Regions from separate parts of the Halalkalibacter sp. HAAS-P014 genome, predicted to be linked through region 4. Evidence: riboswitches for the same ligand, from Rfam matches in the RefSeq annotation. Region 4 holds a riboswitch; each other region holds the start of a gene.
The links. Region 4 has a riboswitch for thiamine pyrophosphate ahead of AC1FXZ_RS09260 (LuxE/PaaK family acyltransferase). Riboswitches for the same ligand answer to the same signal wherever they lie in the genome.

Region 1 (7,404 bases), on a different contig from region 4:
GGATTGTGCTTTTTGGCTAATGCAACAATGCTCGTAGAATCAATACCAGAAGATAAAAATGCTCCTACAGGAACATCACTTCTCATATGCTTTTCGACAGAGTCCTCAAGTATTTCGCGTGTTTTGTTCGCATAGCTTTGTAAATTCCCTTTTTTAGGTGTGAATGTTTTCTTGAAGTAACATTCATTTATTACTTTTTGGCCTGGCGTTTTGATTAAATAATGTCCTGGGAGTAACTTCTTAACTTCACTGGATAAACAAAGTGGCTCGGGAACATATTGATAAGTTAAATAGTGTTGCAGAGCTTCTCTTGATAATTCGTTAATCGACGTATAAAGGTGGATACTTTTTTGCTCTGACGCAAAGAAGAGGCGCCCAGCTTCCTCTATATAATAAAATGGCTTAATCCCAAATGAATCTCGTGCGGCAAAAAGAGTTTGTTCGACTTGGTCCCAAATAGCTAAAGCGAACATACCACGAAGTTCCTTTACACAGTCCTTTCCGATAGATACATACAACGCTAATAACACTTCTGTGTCAGAATCAGTCGTAAACGTAAAACCTTCAGCTAGCAATTTTTCTCGTAGTTCGAGATAGTTATAGATTTCTCCGTTAAAAACAATGTGATAACGATTTTGGATGGAAAGTGGTTGATGTCCATGTTCTAAATCAATGATGCTAAGTCTTTTAAATCCTAATTGAACAAATTCATCGGCATAGTGTCCTGTCGAATCAGGACCACGATGATGAATGGCTTCAATTGCCTTTGACCATGTATGCTTATTAATTGCTTCTGTGTTTTTCTCTCGAAATTCGCCGATAAACCCGCACATTTCGTCTCCCCCTAAATTCAGCCATTTAATAATGTGAAAGCGTTAAATTAAATATACTGCGATTCTTTTAAAATGAATAGAATTTTTTTTCGACATAGGTACAAGTTTGTTAATTGCCGCTTTTGTATACACTAACGAAAGGAGGTGTCCATCTTGAATATTCAATTTATCATTACAAGTGGAGCTATTTTCATCACTCTTATAGCAGTAATGAATTGGATTCGCCTAAAAAATAAACGTGAAGACTTCTCAGACCTTCTCCTTGACCAAATTGAAAGAGACTTAGAGCTAAGAAAAACTCTTGCAATGGGATTATACATGCGATTTCAAAAAAAAGATTCAACGAGTGAAGTAACATATAGCGCCGATTTTATTAGAGAAGATCCTGTAGCGTTTGAACATTTTGTAGCAGACATTATTGAAGATAAGTACGGTGGAGATATGTTTGTAAGTAAACCGAGTGGAGATTACGGTGTCGATTTTGAAAACCGAAGGGAAGATGGACTTTATTTAGGTCAAGTAAAGTGTACAAAAGAAGATATTGATTTTGAAACGGTTGCTTTAATACATTCAAATATGGAAAAGTGGGGTGCGAACGGAGGTTATGTGATAACCACTTCCGGCTTTACAGAGAAAGCTGTTAAATATGCAGATGGCTTAGGGGTTGAACTAATAAACGGTGTACAATTAGTTACATTATGGCTTGAGACGTTTGAGAGTGAGACTGCATACATTAAAGAACTAACTCCTTCTGATATATAGATTTTCTATAGAAAGTTTGAAGGAAGAATGATTCTTCTTGTGACGACAAACACTTATTAATATTGAGAAGAGCAAAAGAATATGCTAAGAGACTTACTGAAATACGCTGCTATAATAAGAAAAATAAATAATTGAGTGATTTTAATAAGGTCAAAGGATGATATAAAAGCATTCGTATCACCCTTTGATCATGTTTTAGCCAGCGACAGAGGCTGTTTTTGTGGATTTAAATTTAAATCCACAACCACATAAGATGCTATGTTTTAATTGTTTCATTTCCTCTTGACACTGGGGGCAAATGTTCTTCTTCGTTACTTTCATCGTATCACCTTCACGATCATAGTTTTTTGGTATAGGTTAAGATTGTTAAGAGGAGGACATCCTCTCTTGTAATTGAGAATGTGTTAAAGGTAATTGAGAAACATCACTATCGAATGAACTGCTTTTAATATTGCATAGTAGTTAATGTAATAATAACACAAGATAATAAAAAAATAATATTTAATTATAATCATTTTAATTAAATAATGCTTATAAATTTAATGAGGATAGCGAAAAAAACAATGATGGAAACCACCATTGTTTTTTTCGCTATTACCATAAAACATCAAGGACATTACCGTCGAAAATATTTGTATCTATATTACACGCCTCAGCATCAAGACCATATTGCCATCCGGCAATTAAAGCTCCGTCGGGATATTCGGGATCATATTCAGGCGCATTTTCTTCCGTTGTAATCCCAATATTTGGAGCAGCTGTCCATACATACATTTCATCCATTATGCTTGGATCTTCTTCAGAAGCAGCTTCAAATGCAACGTACAGCTCTTCGCTAGGGTCGAAAATACCGTAAATACCCGAACTGTATTCCGAGTCAGATACGACATCATGCCAACCTTGGATAAACGCAGAGTCAATCGGATAGATTGGTTCAACATTAGCGAATAATGCAACTCCTTCAGGAATACCAAAATCTCTTGCCATTTCGAGAGCAGCATTAGCATGGTCTTGCCCGTGTTCAAATCCTGTACCGTCATTGAAGTGGTTATAAATAACCAGGATTTCAATCTCTTCAGAATGAAGCAAATCAACTTCATCTTCTGTTAAGCCGTAAGAGGCACCTTCATTTGTACCTAAATAACGACCCCATACGTCTGGATCACCGAAATTTTCTCTTACGCAGGCAAGCATTTCGTCCGTTGTTATGCTCGCAGAGTCAACACCCCAAACCGTGTCGGGTGTTTCTTCATCCCCGTTTCCATTTCCGTTACTGCCATTGCCATTTTCACCGTTATCGGAACCTTCGCCATTCTCACCATTGCCGTTCTCTCCGTTATCGGAACCTTCGCCATTCTCGCCATTGCCATTTTCACCGTTATCGGAATCTTCTTCTTTCCCACTAGCAATAATGTCATTTGTAATATCATTCGTAACATTAACATCGACACTAACATGAATATCGTTATCGACACTATTGGTAACGCCGTTGTCTTTATTAGTAGTAACTTGATTATCAATTGTATTATCAACTTCAGCGTTAGCGGATTCAATTGTGTTATCAACTGTATTGTCTACTTCACTTGCATTGGCATTTATAGAGTTCGTAATATTATTTTCAACGGTGCTATCGCCAGTTTTTGCACTATTGTTGCTGTTATTAGTGGATTTAATTTGTTGCTCTTCTGTATCGTTTGCTGCAACGGGTTCGGAAGTGTTTGTTTGACTAAAGAAGGTTAACGTTAGAACGAATAGAAAAGAAACGACACCAAGGATGATAAGGGATACGTTTTTTCTATTACTCACTATTTCACCACCTTAGCTTTTCTCGAAACATCATACGTAGAGAGGCCACCATCGGTGAAGGAAATAGGTATATATAACGGTCACGGACGTATTCTGAGTAGGCATTTGTTAGGGAGAATTAGAATTTTGACTTAACAATTTCTAGATTCATTATCGGAGAAGAGTATAATAGAATCTAAATAGTAGCGAATGTGCAAGGAGGGAAGAAGTTGCAGAAAGCCTCGGTAGTGTTGGTTTTAATGGCTGCAATGTTATGGGGAACAACGGGAACAGCTCAAACATTTGCGCCAGAGAATGCAAATCCAGTGGTGATTGGAGCTGTAAGATTAGCGATTGGTGGCCTTGCATTGCTGTTATTTGTTGCGATTCAAGGAAAGTTACGTGTTCGAAATTGGCCAATTAGTATCACACTAACAGCTGCATTGAGCATGGCTGCATATCAACCATTGTTCTTTCAAGCGGTTTCAATAACAGGAGTCGCAGTTGGAACGGTTATTGCAATAGGTAGTGCACCGATCATAGCTGGTGTATTTGAATGGATTATCAAGCAAAGGCTACCAGAGAAAAAGTGGTGGTTTGCAACATCGGTAGCGATTGCAGGTAGTTTGCTGCTTTTTTCCAATAATAATCAAGAGGGCATGGCAGTTAGTTTTCTTGGGGTATTGCTCGCATTAGGTGCAGGGGTGTCATTTGCTATGTATACCATTGTTAGCAAACAATTACTTGAACGCCAAGCACCTGAAGCCGTTGTAGCCGTTGTATTTACATTGAGTGGATTATTATTAACGCCAATTATATTTATGTATGATGTATCATGGCTTATGCAAGCAAATGGAATGGGAGTAGCACTACACTTAGGGCTTTTTGCCACGGCAATAGCTTACTTATTCTTTGTTAAGGGTTTATCTGGAATTACAGCATCTAAAGCTGTGACACTCTCATTAGCAGAACCTTTAACAGCTGCTATGCTTGGAGTGTTTCTGGTTGGAGAGTATTTGGATTTATTATCATGGATCGGGGTTGGCTTTTTATTCTTAGGATTGGGAGTTCTTTCGTATTCCCCGAAGAAGGCTCGAATATCCAAAAGGAATAAAGAAGTTTCATAAAAAGAGGTTCTCTTTAATACTGTAATAAGCTAAAGAGGGGTCTGACCCCTAATGATAGAATTTAACTTCTTCCTGGTCATCTCTATTTTTTGTTTGGCCAATTCCTTCTTCTGCAACTTTAATACGGAATTTCTCATAAAGGTAAAGAGCGAGCATTTCAAATCGTTCTTGATCGGGCATTTCATCAACCAATTTCTTTATGTCTCGATCATCAAAGTCATGAAGGATGCCATTAATAATAATTAAAGCATCTTCCTCATCGCCAGTTAAATGATTTTTGTATAATTCATATAGGTCATCTACAAATTTCAATGTCTACACTCCATTCATTTTTTATTATATGTAGGTTGAGTTTTATATCTGGGAATTATTCTTTAAAAAATAAAAAACATATTCTTTTGTTGCTGGTACAATACCAAGAAAGATAGTGCAAAGTGACATAAATGAAATAAATATTTGGAAAGAAATCAATAATATGTTATGATTTACTAGAAAATTTAAAAAGCTTGGGGAGCTATAAGGTTGGCTGAGAGGATATCCCGTTTGAAGATATCGACCCTTTAAACCTGATCTGGGTAATTCCAGCGGAGGGATGTCGAACAGTTGTATTTGAGCTATGTACATATGTCTGCGTGCCCTCGGGTGTGCAGACTTTTTTATTTTAAAAGGGGGTATTCATGAGTAAAGTGAAAAGTATCGCTTCAGCAGTTCCAGCAATAATCGCAATTGCGCTGTTTTTATTAATTTGGGAGTTGTCGGTAATAATTTGGAAGATTGAAAGCTATATTCTACCAGCACCTAGTAGAATTATAGAAACATTTTTTGGAACATTTAGTCTTCTCCCTGAACATATTTGGATAACAACAATAGAGGCAGTAGTTGGATTTGGATTAGGTATTGTCATTGCTTTAGCATTGGCCTTTATTTTAGATTTATCTTCAACTCTTCGGAAAAGTATCTATCCAATTCTTTTGTTCTCACAAACGATTCCGATTGTAGCTATCGCCCCACTTCTTGTGATTTGGTTTGGTTATGGACTACTACCAAAAGTGTTAGTTGTTGCATTGGTAACGTTTTTTCCAGTAGTTGTAAGTACGATTGAAGGATTACAGTCGAGTGACCGTGATATGATTCGCCTTGCACGCTCAATGGGGAGTTCTCATTGGCAAGTGTTTCGTATTATTCGTTTTCCACATGCACTACCATATCTATTCACAGGATTGCGAATTGGAGCTACTTACAGTGTCTTAGCCGCAGTTATTTCAGAATGGGTTGGGGCAAGTAAAGGACTAGGTATTTATCTAGTCCGGGCCCAGAACTCTTTTGCCACCGATCAAGTTTTTGTGGCCATTGCGATCATTTCAATGCTAAGTTGTTTGTTATTTTTAATCATCGTTGCACTTAGCAGAATCGCAATGCCTTGGAAATTTAAAAATTCAAAATAAAAAGGACAGGAGAATGAGAAATCATGTTAAAGAAAATAAGTTTTTTTAGTGGGTTATTGTTAGTTATCGCTGCTATGGTTGCTTGCAATCAAACAGACACAGGAGAGAAAGAACAAGGTCAAGCAACTGAATCTGAAACAAATGAAGGATTACTTGATGCAACACTTGTTTTAGACTGGGTGCCAAATACAAACCATACAGGAATTTATGTGGCACAAGCTAATGAGTATTTTGAAGAGGAAGGGTTAAACGTCGAGATAATCGAACCGGCACTTGAAGGAGCTGACCAAATCGTAGCTGCTGGCCAAGCTGATTTCGGAATTAGTTCTCAGCAGGATGTAACGATGGCGCGTGCGTTAGATATTCCAGTTGTCTCACTAGCAACAATTATTCAAGAGCATACATCTGGTTTTGCTTCTCCAAAGGAAAAAGACATCACTTCTCCTCAAGACTTTGAAGGGAAAACTTATGGAGGCTGGGGGTCGCCACTTGAGGATATGATTATTGCTCACGTAATGAAAGAATTTGATGCCGATCCTGAAACGGTTGAAAATGTAACAGTAGGTACAGCAGACTTTTTCACCAATACATCTAGAGAAATCGATTTTCAATGGATCTTTTACGGATGGACAGGAATAGAGGCAGAGGTTCGTGATGAAGACATCAATATGATTTATTTGACAGATATTGATCCAGTATTTAACAATTACTCTCCTGTTATTATCACGAATGAAGAAGTGGTTAATAATCAACCTGAGCTTGCCGAGAAATTTATGAAAGCTGTTAGTAAAGGTTATGAATTTGCTATTGAAAACCCTGAGGAAGCAGCTACTATTTTAATTGATATAACACCCGAAACAGATGAAGAATTAATTCGTGCATCACAAGAATGGTTAAGTCCCAGATATCAAGGAACTGCAGAAAAATGGGGAGAACAAAGTGACGAAGTTTGGAACTCTTTTTCAGAGTGGATGCTGGAAAATAAATTGATTGAAAAAGAGGTAAAAAGTGAAGAAGCGATGACAAACCAGTTCTTGCCGTAACATAGTTCTATAAGCTGAACAGAGAAAAAATGGAACGATTTTAAAGGAGATTTTATGTATGTAAAAATTGATAATGTTCACCATTCATTCGGTAGTAGGAAAGAGCGAGTTAAGGTCATTGATGGAATGAATATCACGGTAAAAAAAGGTGAATTTGTCACGCTAATCGGACCAAGTGGTTGTGGGAAAAGTACGTTATTTAATCTCATTGCTGGACTCGAAATACCGGATGAAGGAGACATTAGAATAGATCAACAGGATATGAAGGGGCAACGAGGGCATATAAGTTACATGATGCAAAAGGATTTGTTGTTTCCATGGAAGACTGTTTTAGAAAATGTCCTGTTAGGGGCAACGATTACGAAGCAAGACCTAAAGCAAGTGAAAAAAGAGGCGTTAGAATTACTTC
Region 2 (7,404 bases), on a different contig from region 4:
TATGAAATGCACATGAAACATGTTGTTTCCCTATAAAAAATATCCCGTTCTGATAGGAGAGTCCTCTAATTTTCATGTACACACTCCTTTTCTCACTTTTATACTACTCTGCTTCAAACGTAGCAACCCAGTAAGGAACATTGGCTGCATTGATAAAAGTCGGTTGCACAAATAATGCATCCTCCTTCTCAAGTGGTGTGTGATCTGTCCACGTATGAAGAAGAGATACAATAACATCGTCTTTGACAAGATTTTCTCCTGCTAAATTCACGTGAAAACGGCCTAGATTTCCGTAACTTTCATGTTCAACAAATTTGTTAGAAAAAGGGAAGATAATACCGTTATCGACTAATGTTCCTTGAGATTCCTCAATCGTACGATCTGCATAATACAGTTCAAGCAATCCTTCTTCAACCACAAAATCTATCCTAGGTTTATTGGTCTCCTGATCGAGAACAGTCACGCCAATGTAATCTTCTCCATACAAACCTTCTTGTGGCATAATTGTCCAATCCCAATAAGCAGTAACCTTTAATCCAGTTGTTGTTTCCTCTATATTAACCTGAAATTCTATTACATCTTGGAGCTCTTCATTCGTAATCGTTTCCGAGTGTTCTAAAAAGTAGTAACCTCCGAAAAGCATTAAGACTACTAGTATAGCTGGTAGAATTAAAACTGGCTTATTTCCACGAAACATTTTGTACCTTCTTCCTTTTTCATATTATGTATTGTTTAAATCATCAAGACCCTTTGTTCATTATACAAGACACTAAGCCATCAGGAAAGAAACGAATCCTTTCATCTTTAACATTCAATGTTATAATTCATTTTCTCCTTATAAATCTAAGAAGAAGCCAACAGGAATAAACCGGCTGGCTTCTAAGCTTTATTGTATTTTTCTAAATGCAGCATGGTTAGTAGGTCCAATTCCTTGACCAATTGGCAGAGAATTAGAAATTGCCACTGTAATAAACGCTTTTGCTGTTTCTGCCGCTTGTTTTATCGATACGCCTTTAGCTAGTTCAGCTCCAATGGCCGCTGCAAATGTACATCCTGTTCCATGAGTATGCCGAGTATTAATCCGATCACTTTTAAGTTCATGAATTGCTTCACCATCATACAATAAATCAACTGCTGGTCCATCTAGTAGATGACCACCTTTTAGCACAACATATTTTGGGCCTAGTTTATGAAGATCAATTACGGCTTGTTCCATCTCTTCAATTGTTCTCATTTCTCGTCTTCCAAGAATCTTAGCAGCCTCAGGTAGGTTTGGAGTTATAACAGTTGCAATTGGCAAAAGCTCTTGAGTTAGTGCTCTGACAGCCTCCTCCTGAAGAAGAGAAGCTCCACCCTTTGCGATCATGACTGGGTCAACTACAATATTTTCGACTTCATATTTCTTTAACATTTTAGCAACAAGTGTAATAATCTCACCTGAAAACAACATACCCGTCTTTACTGCATCAGCACCTATATCTGACAAAACAGCATCAAGTTGAGCCTCAATCGCTTCCAACGACTGAGGAAATACACCATGTACACCAAGAGTATTTTGTGCCGTTAATGCCGTGATAACGCTCATTCCAAATGTGTCTAGTTCTTGAAACGTCTTTAAGTCAGCTTGGATACCAGCACCACCACCACTATCTGAGCCAGCAATTGTTAATGTTTTTGCTATTGACACTTATTATCATCCTTTCAAATAGCTTCATGTACCATACAGAATCCTCTATGAAACTCACTCACAACTACTTCCCTTGGCGCACTAAGTAAAGCGTTCCGGTTTAAAGGAAGCTAGTGGTGCATAGTACTGTTTTTCATCTAGCAAGTCAGCTACAGCCACTGCTGTTATCGGACTTAATAAAATACCATTTCGGTAATGGCCTGTAGCAAAAACGACTTGTGGAGCTTCGTCTAATTTTCCTATTAACGGGAAGCCATCCTGTGTCGCGGGTCTTAATCCTGCCCATGTATGAAAAGGCTTTTCTTGCTCTAAAAATGGAAATACATGTTTATTCCAGTTTGTTAATCGGGCTATCCCCTTATCAGTTACATCTGTACGAAATCCTGCAATATCTTCAGATGCTCCATTAACTAGCGTTCCATTTGCCTTTGGAACAAGGTACCCTTGACTTGTATAAACAATATGTTTGATACAATCAACCTCTACGTCATACGCACAAATTTGACCTCTAATAGGGTATATCGGAATTCTCAAACCGAACGTTTCTTCTAGTTCACTAGACCATGCACCTGAACAAACAATTAACCGGTCACCCGTATATTCACGCTCATCCTTAGACCGTAATGTTACTGATTGTTTATAATCCACTACTTCTACATGTTCAAGGTTTTCATAAATTTGGACTCCATTTAAACGACAGCCTATCTCTAGTGCCTTAACATAGTCAGGAGCAAACACATGACTTTCTTCAGGGTAATACATAGCTGCCTTGACATCTTTTGCTAGCTTCGGTTCCATTTTCCACAATCGTTCATCTGAAATCAGTTCTGCTTCTGCTCCCCACTCACGTTGCCATGACTGCCTTGTTTCGAGTGCCAAAACATCAGCATCATGGTAGACTGCATGAATACTTCCACTCTCTGAAAATTCAAAGTCCATTTTCGAGATGTTTTTAACTTCTTGCTGCCACCCTTTATACATACGTAAACTATCCAAACAGAACCGAAAGAAATCATCTGGGTCTTCGCCAATCTCAGAATAAGGAGCAAGCATCCCTGCTGCTGCTCCAGATGCTTGTCCACCACACGTTGTTTTTTCTAACACAGTAACATCATAATTTCTTCTACTAAGTTCAAACGCAGTTGCTAGCCCAACGACACCTCCACCTAGTATAATTACTCGCTCTTGCATTAATACTCCCCCAATTTACTTACTATTTTGAAACAAGTGTCGTTAAGCCACTACTAGCTGTAGCATATTTCTTTTTTGGAATTCGACCAGCTTCATAGGAAAGTCTCCCAGCCTCAATTGCATACTTCATCGCCTTTGCCATATTCACCGGGTCCTTTGCCTTAGCTACAGGTGTGTTCATTAAAACTCCATCTGCCCCCAACTCCATTGCTTGTGCTACATCCATGGCTGACCCGAGTCCAGCGTCAACAATAATTGGTACATTAGCTTGCTCAATGATTAATTCAAGATTATACGGGTTTAAAATACCTAAGCCAGTTCCAATAGGTGCTCCCCCAGGCATAACAGCTGCCGCGCCAGCTTCTTCTAACCTCTTACAAAGAACGGGATCATCCGATGTATACGGTAAGACAACAAATCCTTCCTTTGCAAGAACCTCCGTTGCTTTAAGGGTTTCAATAGGATCTGGTAAAAGTGTTTTTTCATCTACACTAATTTCCACTTTTATCCAATCACTTAGACCAGATGCTTTAGCAAGCCTTGCAATTCGAATTGCTTCTTCAGCCGTTTTTGCACCTGATGTATTCGGTAAATACGTAAATGACATTCCTTCTAAATGTTGCAGTATTGCGTCCTCATTCGGCGCATCTAGATTTACTCTCCGAATGGCAAATGTAAGTACCTCAGCTTCCGATGCTTTAATAGCTTCGTTTTGGACAAAGGGATTTGGATACCTACCTGTTCCTAGGAAAAACCTAGAGGATAATTCCTTACCTGCAATTGTAAGCTTATTTTTTTTCATCCGATCATCCCCCTCCGACAAATTGAACTAATTCAATTTTCATTCCTTCTATTATTTTAGTATCTGACCATTCCCCTTGCTCAACTATCATTCCATCTACTTCTGTCACGACAAGATGTGGTTCAAGATTGAAATAAGTCACAACTTCTTCAAGTGTAGAAACTTCTAGATTATGTTCTTCTCCATTAATAATCAAACGCACCTTATTCACTCTCCCTTTCAGCTAATTTTTTGATAAAACTCTCACAAACCCCTTTAATATCCTTAGCTCCTACTATCTCAGAGATCATACAAATTCGAGTTGCTCCAGCATCAAGCACTTGATCAACATTATGCAGTTTGATTCCACCAATAGCTACAAATGGAATCTTGATTTCGGAAACAACTTGTTTAATATAATTTGTTGTTACTGGATCTACAACATCTACTTTACTATTTGTATGAAAAATTGGCCCTACTCCAATATAGTCAGCACCTCCAACTTCAGCCTCACGTGCTTCCTCAATACGATGAGTCGATATTCCAATAATTTTATCAGGCCCCATTATCTTCCTAGCATCAGAAAGAGGTAAATCATCTTGTCCAAGATGAATTCCGTCTGCATTAACAGCAAGGGCTACATCGATATGATCATTAACAATGAATAAAACATCATGTTTACTTGTAAGTTCACGCAACGCTCTAGCTTTTCTTAAAACATCTCGTTTACTGCTGTTCTTATCACGCAGTTGAATAATGTCCACACCACCAAGAATCGCTTCTTCCATTACTTCAGTTAAGTCACGGCCTTGATGAAATTCTTCTCCGGTTATCGCATATAGCTTAAACTCTCTCATAGGTCTCCCACCTTCTATCTGTAATACAAAAAAGTCGCACCCCGAACATACGGAATACGACTAATACGACTTCCCTACGCTGGCATGATCCAGATCAGGTATGAGGGTAAAAGGCAACACCTTCTTCTCAGTCCATCGTTATGGACACCCCTAGTCTTTAAAATACAGAACTTATTACTATTTATTATGACAGACTACTGTAAAAAAGCAAGAGGGGAAGTATTTCCCAACTAACCGTTCCAAATGGGAACCACCACTTGTTCTGATAAATCATAAGCATTTTCATAACGTTCACCTAGTAAAAGAAAAGAACCTCCTGGAGATATTGAAAGTGGAACATGTTTTTCTAATGTAGTTATCTTTTCTTCAGAATCAGCATCCACATTATAAGCAATTAACTCAAAGCCATCTTCATAGCTAAAGAAATCACTACTATATTTGGGCCGTAAATAATAAAAAATTCCATTCCAATCGTCATAAGTATAAAAAGGTATCCACCATTGTTCAGAGTATGTGTTCAAAATAGGGACCTCAATAGAACGGAAAGCTTCTTGCTCTTGATAAAAAGTGTATTGGGATGCTAAATCGTAAACTGAGTCAACCGTTACAGAAAGCGACACTCCATCGGGGAAGCTCATAAAAGCAATTACAGCTTCTTCCCATTTATTTATCTCTCCATTTTCGACATTCACTTCATATAATGGCGCTTGATAGCCAGGTTCAAATTCATCCCATTTTAAGTAACCGACATTTGTAGGCGATATCCATTGAACATAAGACTGTTCAAGATTTACTTGTGATATTTCATTATTTGTTACATTCCCCACATAAGTTTCGTATTCCCAATTAGGTAAAAAAGCTACCATAACGTACGTCTCAACCTTATAAGGATTCCAGTAGATACTATACTCTTCCCCATATCCCATTATGGTCTGTTTTATCTCACCATTCTGATCCAATAGTAATAGTCTTGCTTCATTATCTGACGTAATGTGTTGAATGGCAAAAACCGTATGATCAGCGTTAGCGATGATATCTACAATCCAACCTTCCGTATCAAAAAAAAGTGAAGACTCCCCTGAATAAAGGTCATGTTTATAAATTGCAGACACGTCATCCTGTTCTTGCAAATATAAAATTGTCTCACCGTCATACCAACTCATGACTTCTGTAACACGAGTATTTGTTTGAATTGGAATAATTTGAGAACCTGTGAAAAAAGAGAACGGTATATCACGCTTTTTGGGAAGTTCCATCAAACTTTTCGGTAACGGCTGACCTACTAATGAAGATTGAGTACACGCTGAAACTATAAGAAGTATAATTAAACTAAAAAATAGCCGTTTCATCAATTCCCTCTACCCTCCTTCATACACATGATTGTCTTTAGATACTATATAGACGATTGAAGCCTTTTAAACGTTTCAACAAATAGTAATTTTCAAAAAAAGGGCAACTCAACTGTATTAGCTTCTAAATTATTACTTTATAGCGCAGAGAAAAATAAACGGTTGCACTACAATTTCATAGAAGCTAAACGTTTGAGTCACCCTTTTTCTTGTGGAGACGCTACACAGAACTAGAAATAAGTTCCTATATGGCTCTCACTTTTTAACTGTCTCCCTGCATAAATCTAGCACCAGCAATTCCTGGATTCGTCATTTCTTTCGGATCAAGAATTTCATTTAATTCTTCTTCAGAAAGGATCCCTTTTTCCAAACAAATTTCTCGAACTGGGCGATCCGACTGGATGGCTTCCTTTGCTACTCTTGAAGCAACTTCATAACCTACATGTGGGTTAATGGCTGTAACAATCCCTACACTTCTTTCAACCATCTCGCGACACCCTTCAATATTAGCCGTTATTCCATCTATTGCAAACTCCCTAAAAACACGAATACCATTTTGCAAAATTGACAATGATTGCAATAAATTAAAAACTAATACTGGTTCCATTACATTCAGCTCTAATTGCCCCGCTTCAGAAGCAAGACTTATTGTGTGATCATTCCCTATGACTTGAAAAGAGATTTGATTCACAACTTCACACATTACCGGATTTACCTTTCCAGGCATAATAGATGATCCTGGCTGCCTTGCAGGTAGGTTAATTTCGTTTAAACCTGTTCGTGGCCCTGAACTCATTAATCGCAGATCATTAGACATTTTTGATAAGTTAATGGCCATTATTTTTAATGCGCTTGAAACTTCAGTATAAGCATCTGTATTTTGGGTGGCATCCACAAGGTTTTCCGCTGTTTCAAATGGATAACCAGTAATATCGCTTAAATACCCAGCTATTTTTTCAATATATTCAGGTTTTGCATTTAGTCCTGTCCCAACTGCCGTCGCTCCCATATTTACTTCATATAAATGCTCTACAGAACCTTTTATTCGACTAAGGTCACGATTCAATACACGTTGATACGCACCGAATTCTTGTCCCAACCTAATTGGCACAGCATCCTGGAGATGTGTACGTCCCATTTTTAACACATCATCAAATTCTTTCTCTTTTTCTTTTAGTTTATTAACGAGATCTTGTAATTCAGTCGTTAAGCCTTCTGCCAAGCGAAGCGTCGCTATATGAATTGCTGTTGGAAAAGCATCATTTGTCGATTGCGCCATATTCACATGAGTGTTCGGACTAACCCTCATGTACTCTCCTTTTTTTCCTCCAAGTAATTCAATAGCACGATTGGCAATGACTTCATTCGCATTCATATTAAATGAGGTACCAGCGCCTCCTTGGATTGCATCAACAATAAAGTTCTCTTGCAATTTACCCGAAATTACATCGTCACACGCTTCAATTATAGCGTCAGCAATATTAACATTAAGTACACCAACATCACGATTTGCCATTGCTGCAGCCTTTTTAACATAAC
Region 3 (7,404 bases), on a different contig from region 4:
TTGATGAGCGAGTCCTTATTCAATCATTGGATTATTTACTTGTTAAAGGTGAACGTTTAGGAATTGTTGGGCCAAATGGAACGGGGAAATCAACATTATTAAATATGTTAGCAGGACGAATTGAACCAGATGAAGGAACCATAACGATTGGTGAGACGGTCAAAATTGGCTATTATACGCAAGAGGATAAAGAAATTGACGGCTCGTTGCGTGTAATTGATTATATAAAAGAAATCGCTGAAGTTGTGTATACAGTTGATGGGACGGTAATTACAGCAGAGCAAATGTTAGAGCGATTCCTTTTTCCGAGGTCTATGCAATATACATATATCCGTAGATTATCTGGTGGTGAGCGAAGACGTCTTTACTTATTAAGAGTATTGATGAGCGAGCCCAATGTATTATTTCTGGATGAGCCAACGAACGATTTAGATACGGAAACATTATCCGTACTAGAAGATTATTTAGAGCAATTTCCAGGAGTCGTTATTACGGTTTCCCATGATCGTTATTTTCTAGACAGAGTCGTAGATCATTTGTTAGTGTTCGAAGGTGGAGGGACTGTATTAAGATTTCAAGGTCATTACACAGATTATCTAAAACAAAAAGAAGAAGCCGAGCAGGTTGAATCGATCAAAAAAGAGAATAAAGTGCAAGAAACTTCTAAGAAAAGCCCAAGGAAAAAGCTATCCTATAAAGATCAGCAAGAGTGGAATAACATCGAAGAGAAAATTACGAAGTTAGAAATGGATATTGAAACAGTTGATAAGGCAATTATTGATGCTGGTAGCGACTATGGTGTTATTCAAGAAAAAATGAAAGAAAAAGAATCATTAGAAAGTGAGTTAGAGAAAACAATTGAGCGTTGGACGGAGTTATCTCTATTAGTTGAAGAGATAGAAAACGAAAAGTAATGATTCACTGAAGATATCAGCATAATTAATATTGTTGTTGAAAAACGGTCACTCTAAAAGAGACCGTTTTTTTTTGTTTTTTACCGAAAATGATTTTTTATGATTGAAACTGATTGAATTTGAAGGTATACTTCCTATATAGAGGTGATAGTAATTGCTTACAATTGAACGTCACGAAATCATTCTTTCATTATTAAAAGATAGGGTTATAGTAAAGATCCAAGAAATAATAGATGAAACAGGAGCCTCTGAGTCAACGATTAGAAGAGATTTAACAGAACTTGAAAATGCGAAGAAATTAAAGCGCATTCACGGTGGCGCAACGCTACTTAAAAAAAGCCTAGATGAACCTTCTGTTGCTGAAAAAACAATCAAAAACAGTCAAGAGAAGCGAAGGATTGCAGAAAAGGCAGCTTTTATGGTCGAAGAGGGAGACTGTATCTTTCTTGATGCGGGTACAACAACTATTGAAATGATTCCGTTTTTAGAAGCGAAAAATGTAGTGGTTGTGACAAATGGGCTTAGCAATATTTCTTTACTTTTAGATTTTAATATTGAGACCCATGTTGTAGGTGGGTATGTTAAGTCTGGTACAAAAGCTATGGTTGGGAGAAATGCCATTAAAACGCTCGAATCATTTCGGTTTGATAAAGCATTCATAGGTGCAAATGGTTTAACGATCCAAGATGGTTGTACAACTCCTGATCCAGAAGAAGCGTTTATTAAAGAAAGTGCAATGAAACGTTCTCGTCATAATTTTGTTTTGGTAGATCATTCAAAATTCGGGGAAGTGGCTTTTAGCAAATTTAGTAACGCAGAAGACGCAACAATAATTACAAGCGAAAAAATCGATAATGACTATCATCGCAACTTACGAAATATAACAACTCTAGAGGTGGTTAGCTTATGATTTATACCGTAACATTGAACCCTGCTCTAGATTACTTTGTTCAAATCGACCAAATGAATCTAGGAACAGTTAATCGATCAACCTATGATTATAAAGCACCAGGAGGGAAAGGGATTAACGTTTCCAGAGTTCTAAAGAGGTTAGGGCATCAAAGTGAAGCGCTAGGCTTTATTGGTGGGTTCACAGGAATGTATGTGGAAGAGGTAATAGGGAAAGAAAACATTACTACAAACTTTATCCGTGTAAACGGTGATACACGAATTAATATTAAAGTGAAAAGCGAAGAAGAAGAGTCGGAGATCAATGGAGTATCGCCAGACATAACAAGTGAGAATGTAGCAGGGTTACGCAAACAGTTAACAGTTCTTAAAGAGGGTGACCAATTGGTACTTGCTGGAAGTGTCCCTTCCACTATACCTGCTGACATTTATGAAACATTATGTCAGGATGCTCGTGAAAGAAACGCTGAAGTATACATTGATTCTAGTGGTGCAGCGATGAAAAGGGTTGTTGAAGCAAACCCTACTTTTATTAAACCGAACCATCATGAATTAGGGGAATTATTCTCGGTGGAAATAGCAAATCCAAAAGAGGCAATTCCTTACGTACGTAAGTTAACAGCACAAGGAATAAAGCGTGTTCTTGTTTCGTTTGCAGGAGATGGAGCGATTTTAGGAACGAGGGAACAAATTCTTTTTGCGAATACACCTAAAGGGATTGTAAGGAATTCTGTAGGCGCCGGTGATTCAACCGTAGCTGGGTTTATATGTGCAAGAAACGAAAAAATGTCGTTGGCAGATAGCTTTAAATTTGCTGTAGCGACAGGTAGTGCAACTGCGTTTTCAAAAGGGTTTGCCGAACGAGAGTATATCGAATCGCTACTAAAAGAAATTGACATCACAGAATTAGAAAAGGGTGAGTAACTTGAGGATATCTGATTTATTAAAAAAAGATACAATTGTACTCAATATGAGAGCAAGCGATAAATCATCAGCTATTGATGAATTAGTAACGAAATTAGATGCCGCCAATAGATTAAATGATGCATCTGAGTTTAAGAAAGCGATAATAGCTAGAGAAGAGCAAAGCACGACAGGTCTGGGTGAAGGGATTGCGATTCCTCATGCAAAAAGCGAGGCAGTTAAAACACCAGCGATTGCTTTCGGACGTTCAGAAAATGGTTTGGATTATGAAGCGCTTGATGGCCAGCCGACCCATTTGTTCTTTATGATTGCTGCTTCAGCTGGAGCAAATGAAGAACACTTGGCAACACTTTCACGTTTATCGACTTTTTTAATGGACGAACACTTCCGTGAAGCTTTATTAAAGGCAAAGTCAGAAGAAGATATCATTGCTGCTATTGATCAGAAGGAACAAGAGCAAGCAGCAGAAATTGAAGCAGAAAAAGCTCCTGCTAAAGGTAGGTACGATATTGTAGCAGTTACAGGGTGTCCAACAGGTATTGCCCATACTTTTATGGCAGCTGATGCGTTAAAAGACGAGGCGAAAAAACAAGGCCTTACAATTAAAGTTGAGACAAATGGTTCAGGTGGAGTGAAAGATCAATTAACTCCGGAGGAAATTGAAAATGCAAAAGGGATTATAGTAGCTGCGAGTACAAAAATTGAAATGAACCGTTTTAAAGGGAAAAAAGTCCTTGAGGGACCGGTAACGGATGGGATTCGCCGTCCGAAAGAGCTTATCGAGAAAATTAATTCCGGTGACGCTCCAGTTTATAAAGGTTCAGTTTCAGGAGAAAGCAACGAAGGCGAGGAAATTAAGGAAAAAGCCGGCTTCGGTGGTGGATTTTATAAACACTTAATGAATGGTGTTTCGAATATGCTTCCGTTTGTTGTCGGTGGGGGGATCCTAATTGCTCTATCCTTCTTGATTGATCTGGAGCTAGATAATGAATTTGCTCAAATGTTAATGACGATCGGTGGAGATAATGCATTTGCTTTAATGATACCGGTGTTAGCTGCATTTATCGCCATGAGTATTGCTGATCGTCCTGGTTTTGCAGCTGGTATGGTAGGTGGTTTGATTGCCGTAACAGGTGAAGCTGGTTTCTTAGGTGGTCTAATTGCTGGTTTCTTAGCAGGGTATATCGCACTTCTTGTTAAAAAGTTATTAGCAGGTCTGCCTCAACAATTAAGTGGGATCACAACGATTTTATTCTATCCAGTATTAAATATCTTTTTAACAGGTATGATTATGCTTCTGCTTATTACTCCTCTTAGTGCTATTAACCGTGGGCTTGAAAGCTGGCTTGGGGGAATGGGTACAACAAATATGGTGCTATTAGGTATTGTTCTTGGTGGTATGATGGCCATTGATATGGGTGGCCCTATCAACAAAGCAGCCTTTACATTTGGTATTGCCATGATTGACGCTGGAAACTTTGGCCCACATGCTGCTGTTATGGCAGGAGGTATGGCACCTCCTCTTGGGATTGCGTTAGCGACAACGTTCTTTAAACGTAAATTTACAAAGCAAGAACAAGAAGCTGGTAAGACGAATTACGTTTTAGGTGCTTCCTTTATAACAGAAGGGGCCATTCCATTTGCAGCAGCCGATCCAGGACGTGTTATTCCATCGCTAATTATTGGTTCAGCTGTTGCTGGTGGTCTGACAGCTTTATTCGGAATCGGGTTACCAGCGCCACATGGTGGAATCTTTGTTATCGGGCTAGTATCTGGTAGCTGGTTCATGTATCTAATCGCTATTTTAGCAGGTGCGATTGTATCGGCTCTTATATTAGGGATTTGGAAGAAAAAGGTTGTATAGATGAAAGCGAAGAGAACAGAAATTCTGTTCTCTTCGCTTTCTTTAAGTTCTTATGTTGCTATGAAAAGTGACATTTATGTTATAATGAACTTTATGAATTAAATAACTATCCACTAGGGGTGTCAAGTGACTGAGAGAGGGGAACCCTCAACTCTAAGAACCTGATCTAGTTTATACTAGCGTAGGGAAGTGGCTGAAAAAATAACGTGCGCATTTTTGCGCGTATTTTTCCTGTCTAACTTAACCTTCTCTTGTGGATAAAATCAAAAGGGAGGTTTTTTTGTGTCTCGTGATCGATTAGTAACGATGATTGAGGTAGCGGTAATGACTGGTTTGGCAATTGTTCTAGGGCAAGTGAAATTTGGAGCACTGTGGCCAATGGGAGGATCTATCTCTCTAATAATGGTCCCTATTTTTCTAATTGCATTTAGACGTGGGTGGAAAGTAGGCGTAGTGACAGGCTTGTTAGTCGGAATACTAAACCTTTTATTAGGTGGGTATATTGTACATCCAATTCAGTTGCTGCTTGATTACCCGTTGCCGTATCTTGTATTAGGCTTAGCTAGTGTTTTTGCTTTTAAAAAGGGAACAGTGCCTAGTGCGACTACTATTGTTGTAGGACTTATTTTTGCAACGACACTTCGTTTCTTCAGTCACTTTGCTTCAGGTGTTATCTGGTTTGGAGAGTACGCGCCTGAAGGGATGAACCCAAGCTTGTATTCTTTTATCTACAACATCTCAAACTTATTACCTGAAATGATTATTACGCTAGTTGTGTTACTCGTGTTAGCGAAAAAATACCCTTCCTTCTTTTTGGCAAAACGCCAAAGAGGGGTAACGGATGCAGCGTAGTAGTTTGAATAAAAGGGCTCTTAATGAGCTCTTTTTTTCTGTGTTTTTTCAATGAAAAACTTAAGAATTAAGGATTTGTGAAAGTCGATATAAAAATTATTAAGCTTTGCGACGCTTCCGTCAAGTTGATAAAATTAATACGATGAAACATTTACGGTATAGAAAAAGGGATAGTAAGAATAAAGAAGAAGTAGAATGAATAGAAAGCAAAATGATTTTTGGGAGGAGAAATAATTGAAGATAGCTACTTACCAAATGGATATCATTCCAGGCAAACCAGCAAATAACCGGAGCAAGGTAAAAGAGTGGGCTGAAACGGTCTGTAAATCACAACAGCCAGATATTCTCGTCTTACCAGAAATGTGGACAACGGCCTATACTCTTCCGACGTTAGAGGAAATAGTCAATTCAGATAAAGCAGAAACGGAATCATTCCTTAAACAATTAGCACATGAGCATAATGTTAATCTTGTCGCTGGTTCCATAGCTGTTAAAGAAGAGGGAGGCATTTATAATCGCTCATACATCTATAACCGTAAAGGAGAAATGATCTATACATATGATAAAATCCACCTTGTCCCGATGCTAGATGAACATAATTATTTAAAAGGTGGAAGAAATTCTGTTCAGGTGTTTGAGTTAGATGGCAGAAAAATAGGAGTGATTATTTGTTATGATCTTCGTTTTCCGGAGCTTGTTCGTTCCTTGGCCTTACAAGGAGCAGAAGTTGTCTTTGTTGTGGCAGAATGGCCGACGGCAAGAGCAAGCCACTGGGAAATTCTACAACAAGCGCGTGCGATTGAGAACCAGCTTTTTATTGTAAGTGCGAATAGGGTTGGAGTATACGATGGAGTTGAGTTTGCTGGACGATCAATGGTGATTAATCCGTGGGGAGATACAGTGGAAAAGGCATCTGCAACAAACGAAGAGACGGTAACAGTTACATTAGATTTAAATGAAGCGACTCAAATTCGAAAAGATGTTCCTGTCTTTTCTAGCAGAGTTCCGGAGCTTTATTGATCTCAAGTTAGAATATAATTAATGTATGAGACATAGATCAGGTAGATTTGTGTCTCTTATTTTTTGTTGGTTATTGAATAACCTAACAAAAAATAACGCTATATATATAGAAGAAACACGTCAAAACAAAAGGACAAATCCCAACTTCACTAATTTAGAATTGAGATTGGGATTAAAGCCAAGGTGAATCAGTTCATTTGATGCACTTTTCACCAGAGGATAGCGAATTACTTACAATCTCATCGGCTTTTTCTTGTTTTTTTGCAGACAATGCTACGATATCGTCGGTGCTTTTATTTACATCAGATACTTGTTTCACATAACGTAACTTTCTCATTTGGCGATCTGCATACTGTTTCGCTAATTTATAACATTCAACTGAATGGCCATATCGCCTACGTAACTCTGCTGTTTTTTCCTTAAAGAGTTGTCCCCACATTTTACGTTCAAAAGCATTGTAGTCGTGCCATGTTCTCTTTCGCTTTGAAAAAAACATCCTTTTTATCATAAAACCCCTCCTTGTTATTTGATTTTTCTGAATAATTAACTAATTCTATTTTGTGTTATTAATATCCTTTCCAACCTCTCTGCTTTTTAAACTGAAAAGACAATTGTTTTGTTAGATTATCAACTAATAAACTAGACGGATTTAACTTTCTATATTCTATTATAATAGGATTTTGGTATAAATTGCAAAATATTTAGTGAAATTGTGTGAAAATATGTTAATCTGTTGTTAGATGAACATAAGAGGTGAATTATGAAAAAATCAATAGCTACTTTACTAGTTTTATTTCTTCTACTTACTATTAATATGAAACCAACCTACTCTGAGTTTGTTGAATCACAATCCAATGTTGTGCAAACAGCAATCAATTTAAAAGGTTCCAACTCTGACGGTTTTACCACATTTGCTTTCGT
Region 4 (7,404 bases):
CCGTTTGAATATACTTTTTTAACCCTTTTATATGTGGCTTAATATCAGTCACTTTGTCTATTGGAATTACCGTTATAAAGCGATTCAATGGAGATAACGGAAATGATTCCCTTTCTCCACTTTCATTTAATTCACGGTAGACTACAGTCCAAGACGTGTCGCCTTCACTTTTTATCATGTGCACTTGATTATTATTAAAGCTTTCAAACTCAAGTGCCGAACGCTGTTTGACGATGGCATGATGCTCTTCTTCTGTTAAAGAAGCTCGTGGGTGCGTATGCTGAAAATTCCTCATTTCGCTTGCGAGCATTTGAGCAAAATCTTCAGGCAAATAGTCACCACCTCGTTCAACAAAAAAAACATGTGGAGATAGACAGGCTTGCTGATCAAACCAGGACCCATCATGAGCTGCTAATCGGGCTGTATTCCAGCCTTTTGTAGTGGCCAAACACTCTTTTGTTATTAAACCAAAACTTACTTTGTGCCCATGAGAGTGAAAACGGACATGCGCCGGTACTTTTTGTTGAACTGCTTCAATCGTTTCTTTTCCACCATAGGCGATAACATCATTCGATTTCGAAAAACTTACCGCTTCTAGTGATTCATTACCACCCTTCCACCACAAAATAGCTAATGCATCTCCTAGCTCTGGATCGATTTCCTCCAATGTTTTAGCAAACAATACTGGAAAAAGTGGTTCTGATGATGACACTTTCCCTAGCGTAGCCGATTTAAGTAATATACCAGCAGCAAGACTCCAAAGTGGTAAAGCCGGTACATTTCCTGAAAAAATATGAGTGATCAACTCCGGTCCATATGCCCTATATAATCCCCCTGATTTTCGTGGCCGAAATTCATCTAATATAAGTGGATTCGGGAAATCTTCATCTACCATACGTTGCAGTTTCTCTTTCCGGAATATTCTTAAATATCGGCTTATGTATAAACGAACCATCTCTTGATCATACCCCGTGATAACCGGGAGCATCTCTTCGGCAAGTTGACGGTATTTATAACGGGGATCCAACCACTTCTCAACTGCTTCACTTAAAAGATCAATCATTTCGTTTGTATGACGCTTTCGTAAATACTCTTCCTGTTGCACTTTGAGCGTATCAATAACATGTTCTATCATAAACGGAGTAAGCTCTGGAACATTCAACTCTAACTTCTGGCCATAATGTTCAAATTGCAATGTATGGGAGGGGGCATCAGCAAAAAGACCTTCACATTTTTTGGGTACATGAAAACATGAGAAGCTTGTTGTCATCTTTTTAACTTCTCCCCTGAACTTGATTGTGCAGAAGCCATAAATTGCTCAACAGCTAACGAACATCCTTTTGCTTCTGCACCTTCAGCCCTTCCTAATAAATAAAAACCGTCTTCTTCTTTTATCCCGATATCCTCTGTCAGAATCCCCATGACTGAATTATAATTGGCCAAATCATAATGAACGATAATTCCTTTTTTTCCTACAGGTTTTTCTTCCATCCGTTCGATATCAAGAATCACCGTTTTCACCCAATGAGGCGCTTGTTGTTTCGTTAATTTTCCTCCTTGGTTAAAAGGAAGTAGATTCGAGTCATAAAACTGCGAGCTTAACTCCGTCATCCCATACATATTGATACACATTTCTAGTGGCAGCGTAAACAAATCGCTCATCTCTTTTTTAAACTCCATTGGTTCAATTTCGCGCGAGCGTCCCTTCGCTCCACCCGTATCCATGATTCTACTTTTTTTAGGTAACTTGAATTGAAGACTTCTACTTTTACACTCATCTAGTAAATGAATAAACGAGAATGTTGCTCCAATTAAAAGAACGGGTTCGTCCTTTTTCTCTGCTAATTGAATCTCCTTAATAAGATTTTCTACTTCAAAACCACATTTAGAAAATACATACATACTGTCATCTGTGCCGAACACTTTTTTCGCAAGATGTAAATAATGAGCTAACGATGAATTCGGCATCTCGTCTTTCTCAGGAAAGAGGACAAACATTTTTACTTTATCAAGATCAGGTAAAACATATGGTTTAAAATGAGTTTTCATCGAAAGGTCATACACGTCCAAATCACGATGATAATTTTTCCCACGCTTCTGTGGATTCGTTGTCCCACTTGTCATAAAAACGGCTTCAGCGTCTTCAATTGGATTACATGATAAAGTTGTTAATTTAAATGCATCAATTGGAACAGGAGGAATCTCCAGAAAATGTTTCACTTTTCTTGGAGAAACACGACGCTTTCTACAAAATTTACGAAAAGGCTGATTATGTTCATATTGAAACTGAAACAACTGTAATGCCATCCTGTTAAATTCCTCTTCAGTTGAACTCGGCTGATTAATAAAATTAATTAATTTTTGTTTTAGGGCTATATAACCTTCTACCATACGTAACACTCCCATTCTAAACAATATTCTTTAATTAAATAAATGAAAAGACCACTTTCTATGTAGAAAGTGGTCATCACTTAAAAACTATGTATTCAAAAAATAGCTCATAATATGATGTCCACTTCCCTACGCTACGATTACGCAGTTCAGGTTCAAAGGGTTTAAGGGAAATACCTTAATCTCAGCCAATACAGCTCCCCCAGTGGCAAAAAGAAACTCATGTTATATTCTCATATCATATCACTATTGAAAGGTTCTTTCCACAAGGCTTCAGACAATTTGTCAAATAAAGAAGAAAAATGGTTAATGATATTCGATTGAGTCGTATCCCCCAATGACCTCTTCCACCTAGTTTTCAGTAAAAAAAATCCAGCTATTGTTAGCTAGATTTTCAACCGTTAACACCTTAGGAGACCCAACCAGTCTAACATCACTTTTTAAAATCATTGCTTTATTTTTCGATCCGTACATCAGTGGTAAAATTGATTTTATAAAGCATTTAATTGTGATGTTTGTTCGTTCCGTAGGTTATTGAAATACCATATCCATACATCACGATACCTTGATTGATTTTCTAAACACTTTTACATTGATAAAATCTTTTGCTCATTCATCCATGGACTTCATGCCCGTACTAATTGCCGTTAGATTAAATGTTTCAAAATTCTAACCACTCTTAGCTAGTATTGGTTTTACGTTTTTTTAACGGAACCAACGCAGATGGTTGAGCCTCCTACAGTGTTAACTTTTTTCTGTTTTTATCTTTCTTTCTAACTACATTATAGCATGCTTACTAAGCAAAAAGTTTGAACATTTGTTGAATCAGAACACTGTATTAACAGTACTTCTAATAAGCCAGCATTAAACTGAGGCGCTGAAAAAGTACCTCGAAGAAGCGCAATGGCTCCACACGTTACGCGCCTTACTATGAGAAACCCACTCATGGCAAGGCTTTCAAAAAAGGGTAACGGCTCTGCACATTGCCTAAGGACCACTGAAAAAGGGAAAGGCACCCTTTTTCAGTAGCCTCGCATTAAACCGGCTTATTAGTTAAAAACTTCACAAATGATATTAAACTACCATGATCTTTAGTTCATCTTGTTCTACATCTAATTGTATTGTGCAATCATTAAAATACCAAGAATCAACTTCTTCAACATAAAACGTTTTATCTTCGCTATCGAATCTTGGCCCATAATTTACAGGAGCCTCATTTGAGATTCCAATACTAAAACCATTATACATTCGTCCTAAGCCACCATATCGTGGAAATAAACGAATGCTCCTTTCCGTATTAAATTGAAATTCCTTTGAAAACCATTCCATTGCTTGTTTAGATATATTCAGTTCCATGTTAAAGCACCTCCCTACACTAAAGTCTATTGCAACAGAAAAATCCAATCTGTAATCTATCTCACACTATCAAAAGATACTTTATCGAATTCGACAATATTCGGCGTTTAGGAGAAAAGTAAGCAAAAAAAAAAATTATACAGTGAAACGAACTACAAACATAAACTCCCTACCTAGGGTAATCATTAAACATCGATTTAATGTAAGACATCTATAAGTTCTTGATAGCTGATATATTCTATATAACTAGACAAGAGAAGGCTAGCTATTAGCCTCAGTCATGGATATTTATTTTAGATGAAAACTAGGTTGGCATTTGAGCTCGCAAATGACAAAATCTACTATTAATCTCTTTAAAAAGGGCTCCGGTAGCACAGAACATAAAGACGATCGCAACCATCTCACAGAGAATGGGATTGTTACGATCGTCCATTTTTTTAGTCGGTGAGGCAAATTTAATTCGAAAGAAACAAACAACTAAAAAGTGGTTTGTTTCGATGAAATGAATATTATTCATGTGTTTTATCAAGGATATAAAATAACCTTCCCAACATTATTCCTATTTTCAACCCAGTTTTGCGCCAATGCAGCGTCTTTTAATTTGAAACTCTTGCTTACAAACATTTTTAATTGTCCACTTTCTAAAAGTGGAATAATAGCATTTGCTGTATCCTTTAATCGTTCCATTCTATGTTTTATCGTTGTCCCTAGGCTATAGCCAATTACAGATCGGCAACTTCCATGCAAGTCCAATGTATTTACTTCTCCCCCTGCAGCTCCTTTTCCATTTCCAAAATTGACAACTCTACCAAACATAGAAAGACAAGTAAGGCTTTCATTAAATACTTCACCTGATAATGAGTCTAAAATAATATCGACCCCTTGATTATTGGTAAGTTTACGAATTTTCTTAGTAAAATCTTCATCTCGATAATTAAATACATAATCTGCACCTGCTTCAATTGCAACAGTCTTTTTTAAATTATTACTTACCGTACCAAAAATGGTTTTTGCACCTAATAATTTTGCTAATTGAATGGCTGTAGTTCCAATTCCACCCGAAGCAGAGTGAATTAGAACAGTTTCACCTTTTGTTATTCTGGCACAATCTGTAAGTAATTGATAAGAGGTAAATGAAACAGTCGGGCATGCTGCAGCTGTTTCTGTATCAAGACTCTTACTTATAGGAAATGTTAGTTCTTCAACAGCAACAGCGTATTCTGCGTATGATCCACTAACAGGAAATGCTATTACCTTCTGTCCTACTTCTAAAGAACTCACTTTCGATCCAACCTTCTTAACAATGCCTACTAAATCCAGTCCCGGAATATAGGGAATTTTCTCTGTACCATGATAAACTCCAAGTCTTCCTTTAATATCAGCAAAGTTGATACTTGTAGCTTCCACTTTTACTAAAACTTGTTTGGGTTCTAGTGGTGGCATTTCTACGTCTGTATAACGCAAAACCCCTGAATCTCCATACTTTGTAACTAAAACAGCTTTATGCAACTCTTACAACCCCTTTATGAACTTTTCGTTTTCCATGCAATTAAATTTCTAATAACAACAGATAATAGAATAGCCACACTGGCAAGGAGTAAGACCAATGTAATAGGCCGAGTTAGGAAAATAGCCATATCATTATTGGAAATCATCATTGACTGCATAAAATTACTCTCCATCAACGGTCCAAGAACCACCGCTAATACTAATGGGGATAATGGGAAATCTAATTTTCTCATCATATAACCAAGGATTCCAAAAACAACCATAATCCCTATATCAAAAATACGATAGTTAATCATGTAAACGCCAAATACACAAAGCACCGTAATTATTGGTCCTAGATATGGATCAGACTTTGTAATTAACTTGGCAAATAAAGGAACAAAAGCAGTATTTAGTATAAGAAGCAAAATATTGGCTAAAAATAAGCCTACAATAACTGTCCAAATGATATCACCTGAATTCTCAAACAAACGTGGTCCTGGTTGTAGTCCGAACATTAACAAAGCACCTAAGAGAATTGCTGCAGTTCCTGAGCCAGGAATACCTAACGAAAATAAAGGGATTAAAGAACCTCCGACTGTAGCATTATTGGCAGCTTCCGGTCCACTTAATCCTTTGGAAGCACCGTGACCAAATTCTTCAGGTTTTTTTGAAATTTTCTTCTCAAGGCTATAGGACATAAAAGTTGCAATCACAGCACCAGCACCAGGCAAGACACCTATAATAAATCCTAATATAGCTCCCCTTATCATTGCCCCAAAATCTTTCACTACTTTACTTGCTTTTGGAAAGATTTCAGAAAATGATAGTTTCGATTTCATTTTTGATACACTTCCACTTTGTTCGATACGTAGAAATACTTCTGATAAACCAAACAAACCCACTGCTAGGACAACAAAATTTATACCGTCCCATAATTCCACAATAGAAAAAGTAAAACGTTCAGTCCCTGTAACTGGTTCTACTCCAATATAAGCAATCAACAGACCTAAAATAATTGAAACAATCGATTTAAAGGGTTTCTTTTCCACCAGACCAGTAGTCGCAATTAAAGCAAATACCATTAATGCAAAATATTCAGGAGCACCAAATAATAGCGCAAAATCAATAATTGGTCCTGTTAAGAAAGCTAAGCCTATAATCCCAATGACTCCTCCAACAAAAGATGCGAACGCACTCAAGGTCAATGCATAACCTGCTCGCCCTTTTTTAGTAAGGGGGTATCCATCAAACGTTGATACTACAGCCGGTGCATCCCCTGGAACATTTAATAATATTGAACTAATTCGCCCACCATACATTGCTCCTTGATAAATACCCATTAACAGCAATAAAGCACTTGTAACTTCCATGCTAAATGTAATTGGTAGCAAAATTGCCATCCCTGTAATTGACCCTACTCCCGGCAAAGCTCCCGCAAGGGTTCCTAAAGTTATACCAACAATGCACCAAAAAAGGTATTCTGGACGCATAAGCATCACAAAACCATTGACCAATTCGGTAATTGTTTCCATTATACACCTCCTGCTTTAAGGGTTATGAAGTAACTAAAACAACAGCCCTGGTGGTAATGAGATGTTTAACCACAATACAAATATCAAATACATTGAAACAACCGTTATCAAACTAAATAATATGGATTTCAACAATGAAACCCTTTCAAAATAATATAAACTCCCAACTAAAAAGATTCCTAAAGTTACGAACATACCAATTATCTCTAATAAAAAAATAACTAGACATAAAGAAAGGATTAGGACCAATTGTTTTATCACTACTTTTTTTGTATAAAGAGTCTTATTATTTTGTTCTCTATTTCTTATGACCATAAATAACATAAAGGTAATTAACAACGCTGACATATTACGTGGTAGAAAAGCTGCACCAATTCCACCAGCTTGAGAGAACATCGGGTATTGAAAGGAGCCTATAAAGAAAACACAACCAATTAATAATAGAATGAAAGGAAATAAGTTTACCAATCGCAACAACTTTTCCACGTCTCCCTTCACATAATCCTTGTTAAAAAAAGGAAGGCTTACACCTCCCTTCTGTTAATTCACACTTTCAAAATACTCCTGATAGGAAGACCCATCTGTTTGAATATAATTCATATATTCATTACTATCTTTATAAATAGGTAGCATG

Region 1: it holds a riboswitch for thiamine pyrophosphate, as region 4 does, so the genes downstream of both, AC1FXZ_RS01460 (ABC transporter permease) here and AC1FXZ_RS09260 (LuxE/PaaK family acyltransferase) in region 4, are expected to answer to the same signal.
Region 2: it holds a riboswitch for thiamine pyrophosphate, as region 4 does, so the genes downstream of both, thiE (thiamine phosphate synthase) here and AC1FXZ_RS09260 (LuxE/PaaK family acyltransferase) in region 4, are expected to answer to the same signal.
Region 3: it holds a riboswitch for thiamine pyrophosphate, as region 4 does, so the genes downstream of both, thiT (energy-coupled thiamine transporter ThiT) here and AC1FXZ_RS09260 (LuxE/PaaK family acyltransferase) in region 4, are expected to answer to the same signal.

The regions. Positions count from the first base shown of each region.
Region 1 covers NZ_JBWQTV010000002.1:142,088-149,491, forward strand. Annotated here, with positions in the region: gene asnB (asparagine synthase (glutamine-hydrolyzing)) at 1-833, opposite strand, end outside; gene AC1FXZ_RS01440 (restriction endonuclease) at 987-1,595, shown strand; gene AC1FXZ_RS01445 (glycoside hydrolase domain-containing protein) at 2,190-3,401, opposite strand; gene AC1FXZ_RS01450 (EamA family transporter) at 3,611-4,507, shown strand; gene AC1FXZ_RS01455 (DUF6154 family protein) at 4,556-4,819, opposite strand; TPP riboswitch at 5,005-5,117, shown strand; gene AC1FXZ_RS01460 (ABC transporter permease) at 5,185-5,952, shown strand; gene AC1FXZ_RS01465 (ABC transporter substrate-binding protein) at 5,976-6,995, shown strand; gene AC1FXZ_RS01470 (ABC transporter ATP-binding protein) at 7,050-7,404, shown strand, end outside.
Region 2 covers NZ_JBWQTV010000016.1:187,581-194,984, forward strand. Annotated here, with positions in the region: gene AC1FXZ_RS13735 (MTH1187 family thiamine-binding protein) at 1-76, opposite strand, end outside; gene AC1FXZ_RS13740 (hypothetical protein) at 104-697, opposite strand; gene thiD (bifunctional hydroxymethylpyrimidine kinase/phosphomethylpyrimidine kinase) at 887-1,687, opposite strand; gene thiO (glycine oxidase ThiO) at 1,769-2,878, opposite strand; gene AC1FXZ_RS13755 (thiazole synthase) at 2,901-3,680, opposite strand; gene thiS (sulfur carrier protein ThiS) at 3,685-3,882, opposite strand; gene thiE (thiamine phosphate synthase) at 3,884-4,516, opposite strand; TPP riboswitch at 4,571-4,678, opposite strand; gene AC1FXZ_RS13770 (YqgU-like beta propeller domain-containing protein) at 4,747-5,865, opposite strand; gene aspA (aspartate ammonia-lyase) at 6,128-7,404, opposite strand, start outside.
Region 3 covers NZ_JBWQTV010000021.1:148,291-155,694, forward strand. Annotated here, with positions in the region: gene AC1FXZ_RS17250 (ABC-F family ATP-binding cassette domain-containing protein) at 1-914, shown strand, start outside; gene AC1FXZ_RS17255 (DeoR/GlpR family DNA-binding transcription regulator) at 1,069-1,824, shown strand; gene pfkB (1-phosphofructokinase) at 1,821-2,747, shown strand; gene AC1FXZ_RS17265 (PTS fructose transporter subunit IIABC) at 2,749-4,611, shown strand; TPP riboswitch at 4,717-4,816, shown strand; gene thiT (energy-coupled thiamine transporter ThiT) at 4,894-5,463, shown strand; gene AC1FXZ_RS17275 (carbon-nitrogen family hydrolase) at 5,698-6,483, shown strand; gene AC1FXZ_RS17280 (hypothetical protein) at 6,677-6,991, opposite strand; gene AC1FXZ_RS17285 (NlpC/P60 family protein) at 7,244-7,404, shown strand, end outside.
Region 4 covers NZ_JBWQTV010000011.1:127,280-134,683, forward strand. Annotated here, with positions in the region: gene AC1FXZ_RS09255 (acyl-CoA reductase) at 1-1,270, opposite strand, end outside; gene AC1FXZ_RS09260 (LuxE/PaaK family acyltransferase) at 1,267-2,391, opposite strand; TPP riboswitch at 2,501-2,605, opposite strand; gene AC1FXZ_RS09265 (HesB/YadR/YfhF family protein) at 3,466-3,747, opposite strand; gene AC1FXZ_RS09270 (quinone oxidoreductase family protein) at 4,273-5,256, opposite strand; gene AC1FXZ_RS09275 (tripartite tricarboxylate transporter permease) at 5,271-6,770, opposite strand; gene AC1FXZ_RS09280 (tripartite tricarboxylate transporter TctB family protein) at 6,804-7,256, opposite strand; gene AC1FXZ_RS09285 (tripartite tricarboxylate transporter substrate binding protein) at 7,311-7,404, opposite strand, start outside.